Regions from separate parts of the Nonomuraea sp. NPDC049709 genome, predicted to be linked through region 1. Evidence: riboswitches for the same ligand, from Rfam matches in the RefSeq annotation. Region 1 holds a riboswitch; the other holds the start of a gene.

Region 1 (9,790 bases):
CTCGTCAACGACGTGAGCGGCGGGCTGGCGGACCCGGAGATGGCGCGCGTGGTGGCCGCGACCGGAGTCGCCTACGTGGTGATGCACTGGCGCGGTCACAGTCATGACATGGACACCCGCGCCGTCTACACCGACGTGGTCACGGAGGTGCGCGAGGAGCTGAGCAAGCGCGTCGATCTGGTGCTGGCCGAGGGCGTCACGGAGGAGCAGATCGTGCTCGACCCGGGCCTCGGCTTCGCCAAGAACGCCGAGCACAACTGGGCGCTGCTGGCCGGGATCCCGCGGCTGGCCGAGCTGGGCTACCCGCTGCTCATCGGGGCGTCGCGCAAGCGATTCCTGGGGCGGCTGCTGGCGGCTCCCGACGGCACGCCCCGGCCGTTCAGTCGCAGCGACGACGCCACGCTGGCCGTGACCGCGCTGGCCGCGCACGCGGGCGCCTGGTGCGTACGCGTGCACGAGGTAGGTCCCAATGCCGATGCCGTGCGCGTGGCCGCCGCATGGAAGAGAGCCGGAGCCAACACATGAGCGTCGACACCGCCGCCATCGAGACGGTCAACCAGGAGTTCTACGCCGCGATCGAGAGCGCCGATCTCGACAAGATGACCGAGATCTGGGCCGAAGACTCCACCGACGACCAGGTGAGCTGCGTGCACCCGGGCTGGACCCTGCTGACGGGCCGCTCGGAGGTGCTGCGGTCGTGGGCCCTGATCATGGCGAACACCACCTACATCCAGTTCGTGCTGACCGACGTCAACACGACCGTGCTGGGTGACGTCGCCGTCCTCACCTGCGTGGAGAACATCCTGACCGCCGGGGAGGAGGGTGAGGCCAGCTTCGCCGCGGGCAAGGTGGTGGCGAGCAACGTCTACATCCGCACCTCGCAGGGCTGGCGGTTGTGGATGCACCACGGCTCGCCGGTGCTCCAGGGAGACGACGACGAGGAGGAGGAAGGCGAGCTTGAGCGCTGATCGCATCGCTCTCAAGGGCCTGCGGGCCCGGGGGAGGCACGGCGTGCTCGCTGCCGAGCGGGAGCTCGGGCAGGAGTTCGTGGTGGACGCGACGCTGTTCCTCGACACCGCGCCGGCGGCGGCCGGCGACGACCTCACCAAGACCGTCCACTACGGGGAGCTGGCGCAGGCGCTGGTCGCGGTGGTGGAGGGCGAGCCGGTCGAGCTGATCGAGACGCTCGCGCAGCGCCTGGCCGACGTGTGCCTGGCCGGAGAGCTGGTGCACAAGGTGGAAGTCAGCGTGCACAAACCGGCGGCGCCGATCCCGCTGCCGTTCGACGACGTGATCGTGACCATCGAGCGGAGCCGCGCATGAAGGTCGTGCTCTCTCTCGGCAGCAACCTGGGACACCGGTTCCAGACGTTGCAGGGTGCCGTGGACACGCTGTTCGACGCCCCCGGGCTGGAGTTCGTCAAGGCGTCGCCCGTCTACGAGACCGACCCCGTCGGGGGGCCCGGCGGGCAGCGCCCGTACCTCAACGCGATCGTGATCGCGGAGACCACGCTGGAGCCGCGCACGTTGCTGGAGCGGGCGCAGGGCGTGGAGAACGCCTTCGGCCGCGTACGCGCGGAGCGCTGGGGGCCGCGCACGCTCGACCTCGACCTGATCGTCGTGGGCGAGACCGTCTGCCACGACCCCGACCTCACGTTGCCGCACCCGCGGGCACACGAGCGCGCGTTCGTGCTCGTGCCCTGGTCGAAGGCCGACCCCGAGGGCCGGCTGCCCGGCCACGGCCTGGTGGCGGAGCTGCTGGAGGGGGTCGACAGGCAAGGTGTACGCCTGCGCGAAGACCTGAAGCTGCAGAGGCCCGATTGAAGCTGAAGCCCACCCACCCCGGCCACCTGGTCGGCATCGTCGTCGTCGTGGCCCTGCTCACGATGGCGGCGATCAGCCCGTTCTACTCCGAGCTGCCCCTCATGCCGTGGACCGCGATCCCCACGGTGCTGCTGCTGGCCCTGGGCGAGGGCTACACCGCCTGGGCGACCAAGGCCAGGATCGACCGGAAGCCGGGCACCAAGCCGGTGGAGCCGCTGGCCGTGGCCCGGCTGGCGGCGCTGGCGAAGGCGTCGGCGTACGCGGGGGCGGTGTTCGGCGGCGTGTTCGCCGGGTTCGCCCTCTACACGGTCCGGATCCTCGACCGCGACACGCCCAGGGGCGAGTTCTTCGTCGCGACGGCGTCGTTCGTGTCCTGTGTCGTGCTGATCTGCGCCGCCCTCTACCTGGAGCACGCCTGCCGCATCCCCAAGGAGCCGGACGACCAGAAGCGGGACTAGTTGTGCTCGCCCAGCCCTTCGACGGCCGGGCGGGCGCCGGCGGTCAGCCGGTCGTGCCACATCTCGCGCTGGAGCAGGCGCAATGCGCGGCGCAGGACGTCGCTGGGCCGCTCACCTTCCCGCAGGGCGGCGCGGATGATCCGCTCGTCTTCGGCGTTGGCCCGGAAGGCGATGTCAGCCATGCTCTGAGCTTATGGATCCGCCGACACCCTTGTCCCGCATTTGCCTGACCGGGGTGCGGCGGCGGCCGAAGAGGTATATGACCGGGGCCGTGCAGATGAGGGGCCCGATGATGGCGATCGGCCGCTCCAGCCACCACACCAGGTCCGGCGGGATCTGGTCGCCGAGGGTGCCGAACAACCACCACGACAGCCCCAGCGAGATGGCCATCCCGGTGGTGTGGAACAGGAACAGCGGCAGCGAGTACCGGTTGATGAAGTCGTTGACCCGCTGCCAGCTCGGCCGCTCCAGCACGCGTTCCATGGCCGGCCGCAGCACCTCGACCAGCCCGATCTGGAACAGCAGCAGCGCCACGATCACGAACGTGGGCGGCGCCATGTTCGACCATTTGTCACCCGGCACGCCCACCATGGAGCCGGGGTAGATGCCCGAGTAGACCAGCCCGAACAGCGCGAACAGCCCCGTCCACAGCAGGGCCACGTCATAGCGCCTGGGCAGGACCACCACCCGGTCATAGAAGAACCCGGCCTGGTGCGCCAGCCCCCAGACGATGACCATGTTGAGCCAGCCCACCCCGTCGATCCCGTACCGGAAGCGCAGCACGTCCACCACCAGCGCCGCGCCGCCGAGCCAGATCAGGGTCAGCACGTCGTAGCGCCGGTGCAGCCAGAGCGAGACCGGCAGCAGCGCGATGAGCACCAGGTAGACGCCGAGGAACCACAGCGGGCTGAGCACCAGCAGCACCACCCGCCACATCCAGTCCACCCCGAACGTGTACGTCACCACCGCCCCGATGACGACCCACACCCCGGACAGGAACAGCGCCGGTAAGGCGAGCGCGCGGATGCGCCGCCAGACGAACGAGCCGATGCCCACGCCGCGCGTCTGGGCCCGGCGCCAGGACAGCAGGTGGACGTGCCCGCCGACGTAGAAGAACAGCGGCAGCACCTGCAGCAGCCAGGTGAGGATCCACAGTCCTGAGGTGAAGCCCAGCGGGCTGGTGGGCTCGGGCCCGTGCGGCTTCCACTGCAGGATGGTGAACGCCCAGTGCCACACCACCACGACGATCAGGCTGAGCGCCCGCAGCCAGTCGACGTATTTGTCGCGGTCAGTGGCGTCGGCGGCCTTCACTTGTCGATGTCACCCACCACGAAGAACATGGAGCCGAGAATCGCCACCATGTCGGCCACGAGGTGACCGGGCAGCATCTCGCGCAGCACCTGGATGTTGCTGTAGGAGGCCGAGCGCAGCTTGAGCCGCCACGGCGTCTTGTCCCCCTTGGAGACCAGGTAGTAGCCGTTGATGCCGAGCGGGTTCTCCGTCCACGCGTACGTGTGCCCCTCCGGCACCTTGAGCACCTTCGGCAGCCGCTGGTTGATCGGCCCGGGCGGCAGCGAGCGCAGCCGCTCGACGCACGCCTCGGCCAGGTCGAGCGAGACCTTGAGCTGTTCGAGCAGGACCTCGAACCGGGCGTGGCAGTCGCCCCCGCTCCGGGTGACGACCTTCACCGGCAGCTCGGGGTAGGCCAGGTACGGCTCGTCGCGGCGCAGGTCGAAGTCGACCCCGGAGGCGCGGGAGACGGGGCCGCTGACGCCGTACTGCATGATCTGCTCCCGGGTCAGCACCCCCACCCCCTTGGTCCGGGCGACGAAGATCTCGTTGTGCAGGATGAGGTTCTCGATGTCGGGCACGCGGCGCCGGGTCTCCGCGACGGCCTCGGCCACCCGGTCGAGCCAGCCGAGCGGCAGGTCCTCCTTGAGCCCGCCGACCCGGTTGAACATGTAGTGCATGCGCCCGCCGGAGATCTCCTCCATGACGGCCTGGATGCGCTCGCGTTCATTGAAGGAGTAGAACAGCGGCGTCATCGCGCCCAGCTCGAGAGGGTAGGAGCCGAGGAACATCAGGTGGTTGAGCACCCGGTTGAGCTCGGCCAGCAGCGTGCGCGCCCACACAGCCCTGACCGGCGGCTCCATGCCCAGCAGGCGTTCGGCGGCGAGCACCACGCCGAGCTCGTTGGCGAAGCCCGACAGCCAGTCGTGCCGGTTGGCCAGCATGATGATCTGACGGTAGTCGCGCACCTCGAACAGCTTCTCCGCGCCCCGGTGCATGTAGCCGATGATCGGCTCGGCGGTGGCGATGCGCTCGCCGTCGAGCGTCAGCCGGAGCCTGAGCACCCCGTGCGTGGACGGGTGCTGAGGGCCGATGTTGAGAATCATGTCCTCGGTGGCCAGCTCTTTCGCGCCCGCGCCGATTCCGACCACACGTTCCGTCATACGGCCATGCTGCCACCGTCGCCGCTGGTGATCCAGCAGGGGGGTTGGTCAAGACATGGCATGGAAATGCATCCCGAAGCCGGACATGGGGAGGAATATCGGGAACGGGGGGAGAAATCACCATGAAGAGAGTTCTTTTTGATGTGGCGGCACTGATCGCGCGAATCGCCACCGGCGTGATCTTCGTGGCCCACGGGTGGCAGAAGTGGGCAAGCGGCCACGGCGCCACCACGCAGGGCTTCAGGGACATGCAGATCCCGATGCCCGAGCTGGCCGCCGGGTACGCGATGTTCGTCGAGACCGTGGGCGGCATCCTGCTGATCCTCGGCCTGCTGGTGCGCCCGGTGGCGCTGCTGCTGCTGCTCAACATGCTCGGCGCGATCGCGTTCGTGCACGGGGGCAAGGGCATCCTGACCGAGGGCGGCGGCTGGGAGCTGCCGGGGGCACTGGGCGCGCTGTGCCTGCTGTTCCTGGCGCTGGGCGGCGGCCGGATCGGGCTGGACGGCATCTTCAACGCGATGTTCCGCCGGCGCTCGGAGCGGCGCGCGGCCGAGGACGACCTCGCCGCCTACACCCCGGGCAGGACCACGGGCACGACGCCCACCGGCCACGCCGGCGGGCCCACGACGCCCGCGGAGACGACTCGGGAGCAGCCGGACGTGCCCAGGCAGCCGGCCGCACCCACCTCCGGCAGGCTCAACGACGAGGACATGAGGGACATCGACGCCCTGGTCTCGGACGAGCCGCCGCAGCACCGCAAGCCGCCGAACCGCTGAGCGTCAGCGGGTGACCAGGTCGCGCACCGCCTCGATCAGCCGGTCCACGTGCTCCTGCGTGCTGCCGATGCCGATCGAGGCCCGCACCGCGGAGGCCGTGTCGTCCTCACACCCGCCATCGGCCGTACCCAGCAAATGCCGGACGAAAGGATGCGCGCAGAACTTGCCGTCGCGCACCCCGATGCCGTACTCGCTGGACAGCACCTCGGCCACCTCACGGGCCGAGTAGCCGGCCACGGTGAACGACACGATGCCGACCCGCGGGTGATCGTCCCCCCACAGCGACAACTCCCGCACGCCGTCGATCGCGGCCAGCCCCGAGCGCAGCCGGGCGATCAGCCGCTCCTCCTCGCGCACCAGGGCCGTCCAGCCGGTGGCGGTCAGCGCGTCGCAGGCGGCGGCCAGGGCGATGGCGCCCAGCACGTTCGGGGTGCCCGCCTCGTGGCGCGGCTCCGGGTCGTCGTGCCACTCGGCGCTCTCCCCGACCGAGCGCACCGCACCCCCGCCCTTGAGGTACGGCTCCCCCTCGGCCAGCCAGTCCCGCCGCCCGACCAGCACGCCGGCACCGAAGGGCGCGTACAGCTTGTGCCCCGAGAAGGCCACGTAGTCCAGGTCGAGCGCGGTGAGGTTGAGCCGCCGGTGCGGCACCAGCTGAGCCGCGTCCACCAGGATGCGGGCCCCGTGGCGGTGCGCGATGTGGGCCAGGGCGGCGATCGGCCACAGCTCGCCGGTGACGTTCGAGGCGGCGGTGACCACGAGCAGCTTCGGCCCGTCGATCCCGGCCAGCGCCTCGTCGGCGGCGCGCACGGCCTCGCCGGGGAAGGCGGGCGGCGCCAGCCGTACGGACCGCTGCCAGGGCAGCAGCGAGGCGTGGTGCTCGGTGTCGAAGACCACGGTGGTGGTCCCGGCGGGCAGGCAGCCGGCCAGCAGGTTCGTGGCGTCGGTGGTGTTGCGGGTGAAGATCACGGCGTCGTCCGGGCGGGCGCCCACGAACGCCCTGACCGTGTGGCGGGCCTGCTCGTACCTCGCGGTGGTGAGCTGCGAGGCGTAGCCGGCGCCGCGGTGGACGCTGGAGTAGGCCGGGAGCGCGGCGGCGACGGCGGCGCTGACCGGCTCCAGACAGGGGGCGCTGGCGGCGTAGTCCAGGTTGGCGTACCCCACCAGCCGGCCGCCCTTGACCGGCACCTCGAGGTCGGCGCCGAGCACGGCGGGGATGGCCCGGCCGGTGGCGGCCGGGGGAGCCGTCGTCCCGGCGGCAGGGGTGGAGCTGAAGATCGTCAGAGTGGACACGGCGAACCTCCTCAGGGTCGTCGGACCCCTGGGAGCAGCCACGGAGCCCGCGCTTGCCCGCCACACCTCGTGACGGACCAGGTCTTCACCCGGGGCACCCCGCCGCGGACGCGAGGGTTGCCGGCCAGCTAGCCGGGGCTTGTCGCTGGCACTCATGACCTACGTTCGGCACTATAACCGACACCAGGGTAGGAATCGCAAGCCGCGAACTAATCCGGCCCCTGACTCGTTGCTACCGGAAACCCCCGTCAGCCATGAGTCATGGAGGTACGCAGATGCTGGAATGGGTGGCCGACCCACAGATCTGGATCGGCTTCTTCACCCTGGTCGCCCTGGAGATCGTGCTGGGGATCGACAACATCATCTTCATCTCCATCCTGGCCGGGAAACTCCCACCGGAACAACGGGACCGGGCCCGCGTGCTCGGTCTGGCCGCGGCCCTGATCAGCCGCCTGCTCCTGCTGCTCGGCCTGTCATGGGTGGTCCAGCTCACCGAGCCGCTGTTCACGGTCCTCGGCCAGGAGATATCGGGACGCGATCTGATCCTGCTGCTCGGCGGCCTGTTCCTGCTGGGCAAGAGCGTCACCGAGATCCACCACAGCATGGAGCCCGGGCCCGGCAAGGACGGCAAGCAGGCCGCCGCCATCTCCTTCACCTCGGTGATCGTGCAGATCATGATCCTGGACGTCGTGTTCTCGCTGGACTCCGTCATCACCGCCGTCGGCATGGTGGACGAGCTCGGCGTGATGATCGCGGCCGTCGTGGTGGCGGTGCTGGTGATGTTGTTCGCCTCCGGGCCCATCAGCCGGTTCGTGGACGCGCACCCGAGCATCAAGATGCTGGCGCTGGCGTTCCTGGTGCTGATCGGCGTGGTGCTCGTCGCCGAGGGCCTCGACCAGCACATCCCCAAGGGTTACATCTACTTCGCGATGGCGTTCTCGGTCATCGTGGAGCTGCTCAACATCCGGATGCGCGGCAGGCATGCGAAGCAGGAGGACCCCGCTCCTAAGATGCAATAGTGGGCTTTGATCCTTGGAATCCGGATTTTGTCGCTTACCCGTACCGGGTCTATGACCAGCTGAGACGCGAGGCGCCCGTCAGCTACTTCGAGCCGACGGGCCAGTGGCTCATCGCGCGGCACGCCGACGTGAACACGCTGCTCAGAGACCGCCGGCTGGGCCGCTCCTACCTGCACGTGGCCACCCACGAGGAGTTCGGCAGGGAGCCGGAGCCGGAGTTCCAGGAGCCGTTCTGGCGGGTGATCAGGGCGGGCATGCTCGACGTGGAGCCGCCGGTGCACACCAGGTTGCGCCGGCTGGTCTCCAGGGCGTTCACGCCGCGCATGGTCGAGTCGCTGCGCCCCCGGGTCCGGGCCATCGCCGGGAGCCTGGTGGACGCGTACGTGGACAAGGGCGGCGGCGACCTGATCGCCGAGGTCGCCGAGCCGCTCCCGGTCACCGTGATCGCGGAGATGCTCGGCATCCCCGACCGGGACCGCCACCTGCTGCGCCCCTGGTCGGCTGACATCTGCGGCATGTACGAGCTCAACCCCGCCCCCGAGGCCCAGCACACCGCGGTATGCGCGGCGTCGGAGTTCGCCGGCTACCTCAAGTCCCTGGCCGCCGAGCGCCGGGCCGACCCCGGCGAGGACCTCATCAGCGCCCTCACCCAGATCGACGAGCTGACCGACGACGAACTGGTCGGCACCTGCGTCCTGCTGCTCAACGCCGGCCACGAGGCCACCGTGAACGTGACGGGCAACGGCTGGTGGTCGCTGTTCCGGAACCCCGGCGAGCTGGCCCGGCTGCGCGAGGACCGCTCGCTGCTGCCCACGGCCGTCGAGGAGCTGATGCGCTGGGACACGCCGCTGCAGATGTTCGAGCGCTGGGTGCTGGAGGACATCGAGGTCCACGGCGTACGGATCCCGCGCGGCTCGGAGGTGGCGCTGCTGTTCGGCTCGGCCAACCGGGACCCGGCGGTGTTCGAGGACCCGGACCGGCTCGACGTGGGCCGCGCCGACAACCCGCACATCTCCTTCGGCGCCGGGATCCACTTCTGCCTGGGCGCGCCGCTGGCCCGCATCGAGCTGGTCGAGTCGTTCGGCGCGCTGCTGGACCGGGCGCCCAAGCTGGAGCTGCGGCAGGAGCCGGCCTGGAAGCCCGGCTACATCATCCGCGGACTCGAATCCCTGAAGCTCAGCGTCACCGCCTGAAGCAGGGCTCAGCGTCACCGCCTGAAGCAGGGCTCAGCGTCGCTGGCTGAGCCAGCCGAAGCCGCCGAGCCCCGACGCGTCGATCAGCTCGCCCTCCTCCGAGGCCCTCGCCAGGGCCCGGAGGTAGCCGCGCGGATCGGCGCGGGCCAGGTCGAGCGGCGGACGCGTGCCGGTGAGCCCCAGGTCCCGCAGCGCCGCGCGCTGTGTGGACAAGGTTGTGGATATCGCGCCGGCCCGCCGCCCGGCCTCCGCGCACGCGTCGAGCGCGACGTGAGCCGTGATGTCGCAGGTCCCGTCGGGTACGGGGGCGACGACCGCCCCGTCGCGGTATCCGGTCAGCGTTCCGTGCAGCGGCCGGTTGTCCACAGGGTGTGCATAATCGATGGCGATCGCCCGGCCGCTGGTGAGGCGGACGAGGACCGAGGCCCACGCCTCGTCACGCGGGCGGCCGATCTCCGCGCGCGCCCCCACGCGGGTCAGCGGCCACCACCGCTCGAGCCAGGCGCGGTCGGCCGGCCGCAGCGGCCCGCCGAGCCGCTCCTCGCCCGTGTGCACGTTGACCATGACGAGCCGCGGCCCGTCGGGAGTCTGCTCCACCACGTCGAGCGGCACGTTGTCCAGCCACTCGTTGGCGATGGCCAGCCCGGTGATGTCGGAGGGCAGGCTGCTGGACCACTCGACCCGCTCGGGCAGCCCCTCCGGCCGGGGGGACAGGTCCACGGCCGTGACGCGCAGCCGGTCGCGCAGCCGTGGCTCGGCGGCGTCGAGCACCTGGGTG
Region 2 (9,790 bases), on a different contig from region 1:
GGAGCCGGGCGCGGGCCCGTCGCCGAAGTACGGCCCCGGCCGGGCCGCCCCGGGCACCGGCACGTCCAGCCGGTCGGCCTCCCGCAGCGCGAGCAGCGCGTCGACCACGCCGTGCCCGTAGGCGGGGCTGTAGCCGTCCTCGGGCCGCCGCCGGGCGCCGAGCTCGATGGCCATCCGCACGTGGTAGGGCGACAGGTCGGGATGCGCTGACCGGATCAGGGCGGCGACGCCCGCGACCATGGCGGCGGCCGAGCTGGTGCCGTCGCCGACCACGTACGAGGCGTCCCCGTCGGCCGTGACGATCTCCGCGCCGGGCGCGACCACGGACAGGTAGTCCTGCCGGTTGGAGAACCCGGCGACCTTCATCCGCCGGTCCACCGCGCCCACCGCGATCACCCCGGGGTAGGCGGCGGGGAAGTTCTTCCGGTTGCCCGCGGCCCCGTCGTTGCCCGACGAGGCCACCAGCACGGCGCCCTTGCCGATCGCGTACTGGACGGCCTCCTCCTCCGACGCCGACCCCTCCCACGCGCCGCTGCCGCCGCCGAGCGACATGCTGATCACGTCGGCGCCGCGGTCGGCCGCGTAGCGGATGCCCTTGGCCAGCGCGTCCCCCCAGCCCGAGCGGTGCTTCTGGCGCAGCGGGTCGCCGTTCTCCAGCGTGACCCTGACGGACAACACCCTGGCGGCGGGCGCCACGCCCAGGACGCCGCCCCGGTGGCCGTCGCCGTGCCCGCGACCGGCGATCAGGCTGGCCATGGCGGTCCCGTGCGGCCCCCACAGCCCCCTGCCCGCACCCGTCAGGTCGGGACCCTGCACGACGGCGCCGGCCAGGTCGGGGTGGTGGCCGTTCACGCCGGTGTCGAGCACGGCCACCAGCACGCCCTCGCCCCTGCTCGACCGCCACGCCTCGGGCAGGCGCAGCGCGCCGAGCTGCCACTGCCCGGCCCGCGCGGCCTCGCCCACGTCGTCGGAGTGCGCGGTGGGGGCCGCCGCGATCCCGGCCGCCAGCCCGGCCAGCAGGACGGGGACGAGGAGCCGCCTCATCCGGTGAGTGCCCGGTGCAGCGCCGCCGCGAGCTGCCGGGCGGCGTCGCGCAGCCGCGGCACGACGCGGTCACCCGGCTGGTACGCCCGCCCGTCCGCGTAGCCGGCGGCCGTCGCCACCACGTAGTGCTCCCCGGACCCGACCACCACGCCGGCGAAGTACTGCCGGTCGCCGAACCACGCGGCCGGCCCGCCGGGGAAGGCCACGGGCCGCACGGTCTCGGGCCGTACGGTCTCGGGTCGCACGGTCTCGGGTCGCACGGTCTCGGGTCGCACGGCCTCGGGTCGCACGGCTTCAGGTCCTACGGTCTCGGGCCGCACCGTCGCGGCGTGGCCGGAGCCTTGCGGGCCCGCCCCGAGCGCGGTGAGCGCCGGCCGGTCGAGCACGGCGATGCCCACCGTGACGACGAAGGTCTGCGTGCTGTCGGCGTAGGTGGCGCGCAGGGCGGTGCGGCAGCCGGGGCGCACGGCAGCGGGGTGGAAGGCGGCCCGGCAGGGCGCCTCGGGGGCCACCCCGGCCAGCTCGTACGTGACCCGGGCCCCGGAAGGGCTGAGCCCCGGCACCGTGCCGGGGAAGACCTGAGCCACCGGCCACGCCTGCCAGCGCTCTGAGACGGGCGGCGCCGGCACGGGCCAGACCGCGGACAATATGGAGATCAGTGCAACGGACAGGTGGTACACGTCGGACCTCGGGCGGGAGGGGAGGGGCCGCCGATTCTGCTCGTGCATTGTGACACGCGAGCGCCCGCTCAACCCGACGCTTCGGTAAACAGACCGATACGCGGAGTAGTTCCGATCTGTCGGCTTTTAGCCAATAAAGTGAAAGAAAGTCGGATGTCAGGCTGCTGAACAGCCGGGCTGGAACACGCCGCCAGGCGCGTCTCTCATTCCGCCGTGAACAGCCGCACTCCGCACATTACGATGGCCACGGGCCGCGTGCGTGCGACGTGATCGTCGCCCGCCCCTTTCGAGGAGGACACCATGGGAGCACCGCTCAGCGGTGACAATGCTGCCCAGGAACCGTCCCGCCAACCACTCTCAGACCGCGATCACGAACTCCTCGCCTTCGAGCGCCAATGGTGGCGCTACGCGGGCGCGAAGGAGCAGGCCATCAAGGAGACCTTCGGGATCTCCGCCACGCGCTACTACCAGTTGCTCGGCGAGCTGATCGACCGGCCGGAGGCTCTCGAGCAGGACCCCATGCTGGTCAAGCGGCTGCGCAGATTACGGTCCACCCGCCAGCGCGAGCGCGCCGCCAGAAGGCTTGGCATGCGTCCCTGACCGGCTGGGTACGGCAGCCGCGTGAGGAACATCCCTGGAATGGAAGCGATCTTGAGCGATCCGGCCGGCGCCGTGATCGGGCTCGACTTCGACGGCACGCTGTCGCCGATCGTGCCCGACCCCGCCGCCGCCGTGATCCACCCGAAGGCGCCCGAAGTTCTCGCCGACCTGGGCGCCCGCGTCCTCGCGGTGGCCATCGTGACCGGCAGGCCTGCGGCCACCGCACTGGAGCTCGGACCGGGTCTGGCCGACGTGCCGGGGCTGGTCGTGCTCGGCCACTACGGCTTCGAACGCTGGGAGGACGGCCGGATCTCCGCGCCCCCGCCCCCGCCGGGTGTGCCGCGGGCCGAGGCGGAGCTGCCGCTGCTGCTCGACTCGCTCGGGCTGGCGGGCGTGCGCGTCGAGGACAAGGCCAGGGCCGTGGCCGTGCACACCAGGCGCAGCCCCGACCCCGAAGGGGCGCTGGCCGTCCTGCGGGAGCCGCTGGCCAAGCTGGCGGAGAAGCACGGCCTGGTGGTCGAGCCCGGGCGCATGGTGCTGGAGCTGAGGCCGCCGGGCATGGACAAGGGGCACGCGCTGAGCCTGTTCCTGGCGGAGCGAGCCGCCCGGTCGGTGATGTTCGTCGGTGACGACCTGGGGGATCTGGCGGCGTTCGACGCCGTACGCGCGTCCGGGCTGCCGGGCGTGACCGTGTGCAGCGGCTCCGCCGAGGTGACCGCACTGGCCGAGCGGGCCGACATCGTGGTGGACGGTCCGGAGGGGGTCGTGGCGCTGCTGGGTGAGCTGGCGTCGGCGTTCAGCCGTTCGTGACTGATCTGCAAGTCGCGATCTCTAGGGTCGGGCGCATGCACAAGCGTCACTCTGCCCTTTTCGCCGCCGCGGGTGTCGCCGCGGCCACCCTCCTCGCCACCGCCCTGCCCGCGACCGCCGCTCCCGCCCAGCAGCTCAAGCTGCGCAACGGCCTGACCCTCTACATCCCGATCCAGTGGAAGGTGTACGGCACCGGCACCGACGCGGTCCAGGTCGTCACCGGCAAGTGCGGCAAGGCGCAGGGATGGGGCACGCCCGAGTGCGACGCCTTCTACGTCTTCGGCCCCAAATACATCAAGCAGGGCGCCGAGGGCTTCAATCCCTACACCGGCAAGCGCCCCTTCTACACGGCGACGGACGTGCAGCCCTGCCCCTTCAACCGGAAGTGGTACGAGCTCATCGGCCCGAAGGTGACGAGGGGCCTGCGCCAGGTCGGGCCGGGACACAAGGCCGCCTACAACGCCTGGAAGTCCACCTGCGTCTCCTACTCCGACGCCGGGACCAAGGTGCGGACCCGCTTCACCCAGCGGGAGTGGTATCTGCCGCAGAGCAGGATCCTGGTGGTCGACCAGTGGAACACGCCGGGCCTGGCCGACACGCTCAAGCACGCCGACTGGAACTGAGCACCCCGGCGACCGCCAGGCCGATGAGCACCGGCACCATCAGGAACGCGGTCCGGGTGCCGAAGCCGTCGGCGAGCGTGCCGAGCGCCAGCGGACCGACGGCCATGGCGGCGCCCGCCCAGATGGGCGAGGCCGCCGCCGCCAGGTCCGCCCGGTCGCCGGAGCCGGCGATCAGCGCGGCCAGCGCCAGCGGGAAGTGCAGGGCGGCGCCGAGCCCGCAGATCACCAGCCCGGCGTAGGACAGCACCGGCTGGGTGCTCAGCCAGAACAGCAGCCAGCCCGCGAACGTCACCGCCAGCGCCCCCGCGAACAGCGGCGTGGGCGGCAGGCGCAGCGCCAGACGCGCCCCGGCGAACCTGCCCGCCGCCAGTCCCGCCACGAACGCCGTCAGCCCGGTGGCCGCCGTGGCCGCGCTCAGCCCCGTACGGTCGGCGAACAGGTCGGCGGCCCACAGGTTGAAGCTGAACTCCAGCGCCACGCAGCAGAAGAGCACCAGGCCCGCCAGGTGGAAGCGCCAGCCGGGCCGGGCGACGGACTCCGCGCCCGCGCCGGGGCCCGCGGCCCGCCGGTCGGGCCAGACCCGGCCCATGGCCAGCGCGAGCAGCACGCTGGCGACCGGCGTGAGCAGCAGCGCGGCCCGCCAGCCGAGCGCGGTCTGGGCGACCACGCTGAGCCCGAACGTCATCCCCATGCCCACGAGCACGCCGACCGCGTTGGCCTCGCTGATCGCCGCGGGCCCGGCCGGGCCGTGGTGGTCGCTGAGCGCCGCCATGGACGTGTAGAGCAGGATCGAGCTGAAGCCGCCGGCCACGCCGTAGCCGAGCAGGGTCAGGGCCAGGGCGTCGGTGGGCAGGACCGCGAGCAGGCCGGCGTTCATCCCGGCCAGGCCGATCCAGCTGGTCGCGCGCCGGCCGAACCTGCGGGTCAGCAGGGGGAGCAGGAGCCCGGCCGCGATCGTGCCCAGGGCCATGGAGGTGCCGTGCAGGCCGGCCACGGTGGCCGACGTGCGCTGGTCGGCGCGCAGGAGGGGCAGGGCGGCGCTCAGGCCGTACAGGTAGGTGGCGAACGTGCTGAGCAGCAGGTAGACGAGCCAGGTCGGGCGGTCTCTGATCAGTCGGACGGGCGGTAAGACCGTGGTCACCCGGCAGCCTCCCGCGGGACGGAGGGACGCGGTCGCCCTCCCATGCTAGGCGAGAGCGTCAGGCCAGTGCGTCGAGCTGGGCGGCGAGCCATTTCTGCGGGGGCAGCGCGGTCGCGGCGGCGTGCAGCTTGTCGCGGCGCATGCGCCGCTCGTCCTCGGGCATGACCAGCGCGTCGTGCAGCGCGACGGCCGTGCCGCTGATGTCGTACGGGTTGACCATGAGGGCGTGCGGGCCCAGTTCGGCGGCGGCCCCGGCCTCCCGCGACAGCACCAGCGCGCACCGCTCCGACAGGACCGGGCCCTCCTTGGCCACCAGGTTCATCCCGTCGCGGATGGGGTTGACCAGCAGCACGTCGGCCATCCGGTACGCGGCCAGCGAACGCGGATAGTCGTCGTTGACGTTGAGGATCACCGGGTCCCAGTCCTCGGTGGCGTATTCGGCCTCGATCTCCTGGGCCCGGCGCTGCACCGACGCGGTGTATTCGCGGTATTCGGGCAGGTCGTGCCGGCTGGGGTAGGCGAAGGCCAGGTGCACCACCTTGCCGTGCCACTCGGGGTGCGCCGCCAGGAACTCGCGGTAGGCGATCAGGCCGCGGGTGATGTTCTTGGACAGCTCGGTGCGGTCGATGCGGACGATCAGCCGGCGGTCGCCCACCTGCTCCCTGAGCGCGGTCATGTGCGACTCGACGTCGGGCTCGCAGGCCCGCTCCCACAGCGCCGTGCCGTCCACGCCCAGGCTGTGGACGCCGATGCGGGTCGTCCGGCCCTCGTAGGTGATGCTGCGCCCGACGCGGTCGGTCTCCGCGCCGAGCAGCCGCTCGCAGCAGTCCATGAACGCCTGCGCCCACCGGTCGGTGAGGAACCCGGCGTGATCGGCGCCCAGGATGCCCTCCAGGACCTCGCCGGCCACCTCGTCGGGCAGCAGGGAGAAGTATTCGGGCGGCGCCCACGGCGTGTGGCTGAAGTGGGCGATACGCAGGTCGGGCCGCTCGGCGCGGAGCATCGCCGGGGTCAGCGTCAGGTGGTAGTCCTGCACCATCACGCGCGCGCCGTGCCCGGCCTCCTCGGCCAGCGCCAGCGCGAAAGCCCCGTTGTAGTCGCGGTAGGACTCCCACTCGCGCTCGAACCTCGTGCCGAAGTTGGGCGAGTTGGGGATGTCGTAGAGCAGGTGGTTGATGAACCACAGGGTGGAGTTGGCCACGGCGTTGTAGGCGCGGTGGAACGTGGCGGGCGGGATGTCCAGCATGCGCAGCGGGCCCGTGTCGTAGCCGGCGTGGTCGATGCGGCCGCCGGAGGCCAGGCGTACGGCGCTGCGGTCGCCGTCGGACAGCGCGGCGCAGATCCACAGCACGCCGTCGTCCTTGGCCACTCCCGACAGCCCTGAGACCAGGCCGCCGCCGCCGCGCTTCATGGTCAGCTCGCCGCCGTCGGAGACGGTGAAGGAGACCGGACCTCTGTTCGAGGCCAGCAGGACGCTGTTCATCAAGGCTCCCTTCGATCATAGGATCCCAGCTATGGCGCTTGATGAGCTAACCGAGGAACTCGCCCGCTCCGCCGCTGCTGGAGATCATCGCGCACTTGGCGAGCTCCTGGCGCGAATAGAGCCGGATGTGATGCGACACTGCGCCCGGATCCTGCCTTATCACCAGGACGCCGAGGAGGCCTCGCAAGATACGTTGCTGGCCGTGGCGCGCAACATCGGGCGCTTCGAGGGGCGGGCCAGGTTCAGCACCTGGCTGCACATCGTGACGGCCAACTGCGCGCGGACCACGTACAGGTCGCTCAAGCGGCGGGCGGCCGAGCAGAGCTCGGACGAGCTGCCGATGCAGAAGCCCGACGTGCAACGGGTCAGCGTGATCGCGGGCTCGCGGCTCGACCTGCTCGACGCGATGGAGGCGCTGGAGGCCGACAAGCCGGACCTGGCGCAGGCGCTGGTGTTGCGCGATATCGTCCAGCTGGACTACAACGAGGTGGCCGAGCAGCTCGGCATCCCGCTGGGCACCGCCAAGTCACGCATCCACCAGGCCCGCAAATACGTTCAGGGCGTGCTGGGTGAGGACTATCGCTGAGACCGCCCGTCTCGCATGGTGAGACGGGTGGTAATTTCGGCCACTTAAGCGGGTAGAGTCCTTTTCAACAACTGCATATTGCTCATCCAGAGGGGTGGAGGGACCGGCCCTGCGAAGCCCCGGCAACCCTCCCGGTTTCGACTCGCGACCTGCGAGGCCGACCGGGACAAGGTGCCAATTCCGGTTCGCGGTCAAGGTGGCCGTGGGCGAAGATGAGGGAAGGCCTCGCTTCATGTCGCTTGACTTTGGTCCCGCCGAAGCTCTGTCCTGCCGCGAGTGCGGCGCGCGTTACCCGCTGGGTCCCAGCTTCGCCTGCCAGGAGTGTTTCGGGCCGCTCGAAGCGGCCTACTCCTTCGGCGACGTGACCCGCGCGGACATCGAGTCGGGTCCGGCCAACATCTGGCGTTACCGTTCATTGCTCCCCGTACCGGCCGACGTGGCCACCAAGCCGAATATGAACCCCGGCTGGACCAAATTGGTCAAGGCCGGAAACCTCGGGCGGGCGCTCGGCATCAAGTCCCTTTACGTGAAGGACGACTCGGGAAACCCCACCCACTCCTTCAAGGACCGGGTGGTCGCCATGGCCGTCGAGGCGGCCCGCAACTTCGGCTTCCACACGCTTTCCTGCTCCTCCACGGGCAACCTCGCGGGCGCGGTCACCGCCGCCGCGGCGCGGGCGGGGCTCGACGCGTGCGTGTTCATCCCGGCCAACCTCGAGCAGGCCAAGATCGCCATGGCCCGCGTGTTCGGCGGGAAGCTGATCGGGATCGAGGGCACCTACGACGACGTCAACAGGTTCTGCTCCGAGCTGATCGGCGACCCCCTGGGTGACAAGTGGGGCTTCACCAACATCAACCTGCGGCCTTACTACGCCGAGGGCTCCAAGACGCTCGCGTACGAGATCGCCGAGCAGCTCGGCTGGCGGCTGCCCGAGCAGATCATCATCCCCATCGCGTCCGGCTCGCAGCTCACGAAGATCGACAAGGGCTTCAAGGAGCTGGTGGCGCTGGGCCTGGTGGAGGACACGCCCTACAAGATCTTCGGTGCTCAGGCCGCCGGGTGCTCGCCCGTGTCCACGGCGTTCAAGGCCGGGCACGACGTCGTGCAGCCGGTCAAGCCCAACACCATCGCCAAGTCGCTGGCCATCGGCAACCCCGCCGACGGGCCGTACGTGCTGGACATCGCGCGGCGCACGGGAGGGGGCGTCGAGGACGTCACGGACCCGGAGATCGTGGCCGCGATCAAGCTCCTGGCCTCGACAGAGGGCATCTTCGCCGAGACCGCCGGCGGGGTGACCGTGGGCGTGCTGAAGAAGCTCGCCGAGAGCGGCCGGCTCGACCCGGAGGCCGAGACCGTGGTGCTGAACACCGGTGACGGGCTCAAGACGCTCGACGCGATCAGCGACGACGCCACGCCCACGGCCGTGATCCGGCCCTCTCTCGACGCGTTCCGCGCGACTGTCTGACAATCAGGAAAGGCGACTTTAACCATGAGCGTTTCTGTGCGGATTCCCACCATTCTGCGCACGTACACCGGGGGTAACGCCGAGGTGAGTGGCGAGGGTGCGACTCTTCGTGACGTGCTCGCCAAGCTGGACTCTGACTACCCGGGGATCGGCGCGAGAATTCTGGATGAATCGGGCAAGATTCGTCGTTTCGTCAACGTTTACGTTGGGGAAGAGGACGTCCGATTCGCGGAGGGCCTCGACACTCCCGCACCAGAAGGCACTCAGATCTCCATCATCCCGGCGGTTGCCGGCGGCTGAGTCCCGCGGAGCACACCCTTGAAGGCGCCCCTAGTGGGCGCCTTCTGCTTTTCCTGGGATAATTCAACGTTGAAGGGTCTTCGCTGCGAAGAAATACGCGATTTGCAGATTGACTCTGTTGCCAAACCCCGTGCCACAGGTATGGTCGAGGGCGATCGTCTGGCTGATTTTCCGTTAAGTCATACGATTACAGGTCCCGCGGAGGAATGGGCGAGATCTGGGAGACCAGTAAGAGGAGTCGGAAGTGGCGCAGGGCACCGTCAAGTGGTTCAACGCGGACAAGGGCTACGGCTTCATCGCGGTAGACGGTGGTAAGGATGTATTCGTCCATTACTCAGCGATCATGATGGACGGGTACCGATCTCTCGAACAGGGGCAGCGCGTCGAGTTCGAGATCACGCAGGGCCAGAAGGGACCGCAGGCGGAGTCTGTCCGCGCGGTCTGATTTTCGTCACTGGTATGCACCGGGCGGGATCGCACGGCAGCGCAGTCCGTGCGAACCGTCACCTCTCTTTCGCCGACTCGCGTGCGGCGAGCCGCTCCGGGCGGCTCGCCGTACCGACGCACTGACCTGGGCGGGAGTAGGGGGGCAGCGGGCGTTCGCTTGCACTCGGCAGGGTAGAGTGCTAAACAGTTCGTTGGCACTCTGTGCAGCAGAGTGCCAACTCGGATCGAGACGATGGGGTCTGCCGAACGGAGATGCGGACCCATGCCGTCGCGGGCGTCGGCTCGGTCCACGACAAGCCACCCTGCATCTGGGAGGTCTAGCCTTATGGCAGCCAAGATGATCGCGTTTGACGAGGACGCCCGGCGCGGTCTCGAGCGCGGTATGAACCAGCTCGCCGACGCCGTCAAGGTGACCTTGGGTCCCAAGGGGCGCAACGTCGTGCTGGAGAAGAAGTGGGGCGCTCCCACGATCACCAACGACGGTGTTTCCATCGCCAAGGAGATCGAGCTCGAGGACCCATGGGAGAAGATCGGCGCTGAGCTGGTCAAGGAAGTCGCCAAGAAGACCGACGACGTCGCGGGCGACGGCACCACCACCGCCACCGTGCTCG

The links. A riboswitch is a leader RNA that binds a small molecule or an ion and turns the genes downstream of it on or off. The one in region 1 is predicted to bind S-adenosylmethionine.
Region 2: another riboswitch for S-adenosylmethionine. It lies ahead of thrC (threonine synthase); the one in region 1 lies ahead of AB0J69_RS11915 (aminotransferase class V-fold PLP-dependent enzyme).

What each region holds. Positions count from the first base shown of each region.
Region 1 covers NZ_JBFANM010000010.1:18,210-27,999, reverse strand. The annotation lists gene folP (dihydropteroate synthase) at 1-525, shown strand, start outside; gene AB0J69_RS11955 (nuclear transport factor 2 family protein) at 522-968, shown strand; gene folB (dihydroneopterin aldolase) at 958-1,323, shown strand; gene folK (2-amino-4-hydroxy-6-hydroxymethyldihydropteridine diphosphokinase) at 1,320-1,823, shown strand; gene AB0J69_RS11940 (DUF3180 domain-containing protein) at 1,820-2,281, shown strand; gene AB0J69_RS11935 (hypothetical protein) at 2,278-2,463, opposite strand; gene AB0J69_RS11930 (acyltransferase) at 2,456-3,592, opposite strand; gene AB0J69_RS11925 (NADH-quinone oxidoreductase subunit D) at 3,589-4,734, opposite strand; gene AB0J69_RS11920 (DoxX family protein) at 4,857-5,510, shown strand; gene AB0J69_RS11915 (aminotransferase class V-fold PLP-dependent enzyme) at 5,514-6,800, opposite strand; SAM riboswitch class IV at 6,845-6,960, opposite strand; gene AB0J69_RS11910 (TerC family protein) at 7,076-7,819, shown strand; gene AB0J69_RS11905 (cytochrome P450) at 7,819-9,012, shown strand; gene AB0J69_RS11900 (SAM-dependent methyltransferase) at 9,046-9,790, opposite strand, start outside.
Region 2 covers NZ_JBFANM010000102.1:676-10,465, reverse strand. The annotation lists gene AB0J69_RS54240 (S8 family serine peptidase) at 1-1,044, opposite strand, end outside; gene AB0J69_RS54235 (hypothetical protein) at 1,041-1,631, opposite strand; gene AB0J69_RS54230 (DUF3263 domain-containing protein) at 2,025-2,324, shown strand; gene otsB (trehalose-phosphatase) at 2,364-3,134, shown strand; gene AB0J69_RS54220 (hypothetical protein) at 3,170-3,757, shown strand; gene AB0J69_RS54215 (MFS transporter) at 3,735-4,898, opposite strand; gene AB0J69_RS54210 (trehalose-6-phosphate synthase) at 4,957-6,381, opposite strand; gene AB0J69_RS54205 (RNA polymerase sigma factor) at 6,512-6,967, shown strand; SAM riboswitch class I at 7,047-7,186, shown strand; gene thrC (threonine synthase) at 7,200-8,432, shown strand; gene AB0J69_RS54195 (MoaD/ThiS family protein) at 8,457-8,732, shown strand; gene AB0J69_RS54190 (cold-shock protein) at 8,977-9,177, shown strand; partial or broken gene groEL (chaperonin GroEL) at 9,505-9,790, shown strand, end outside.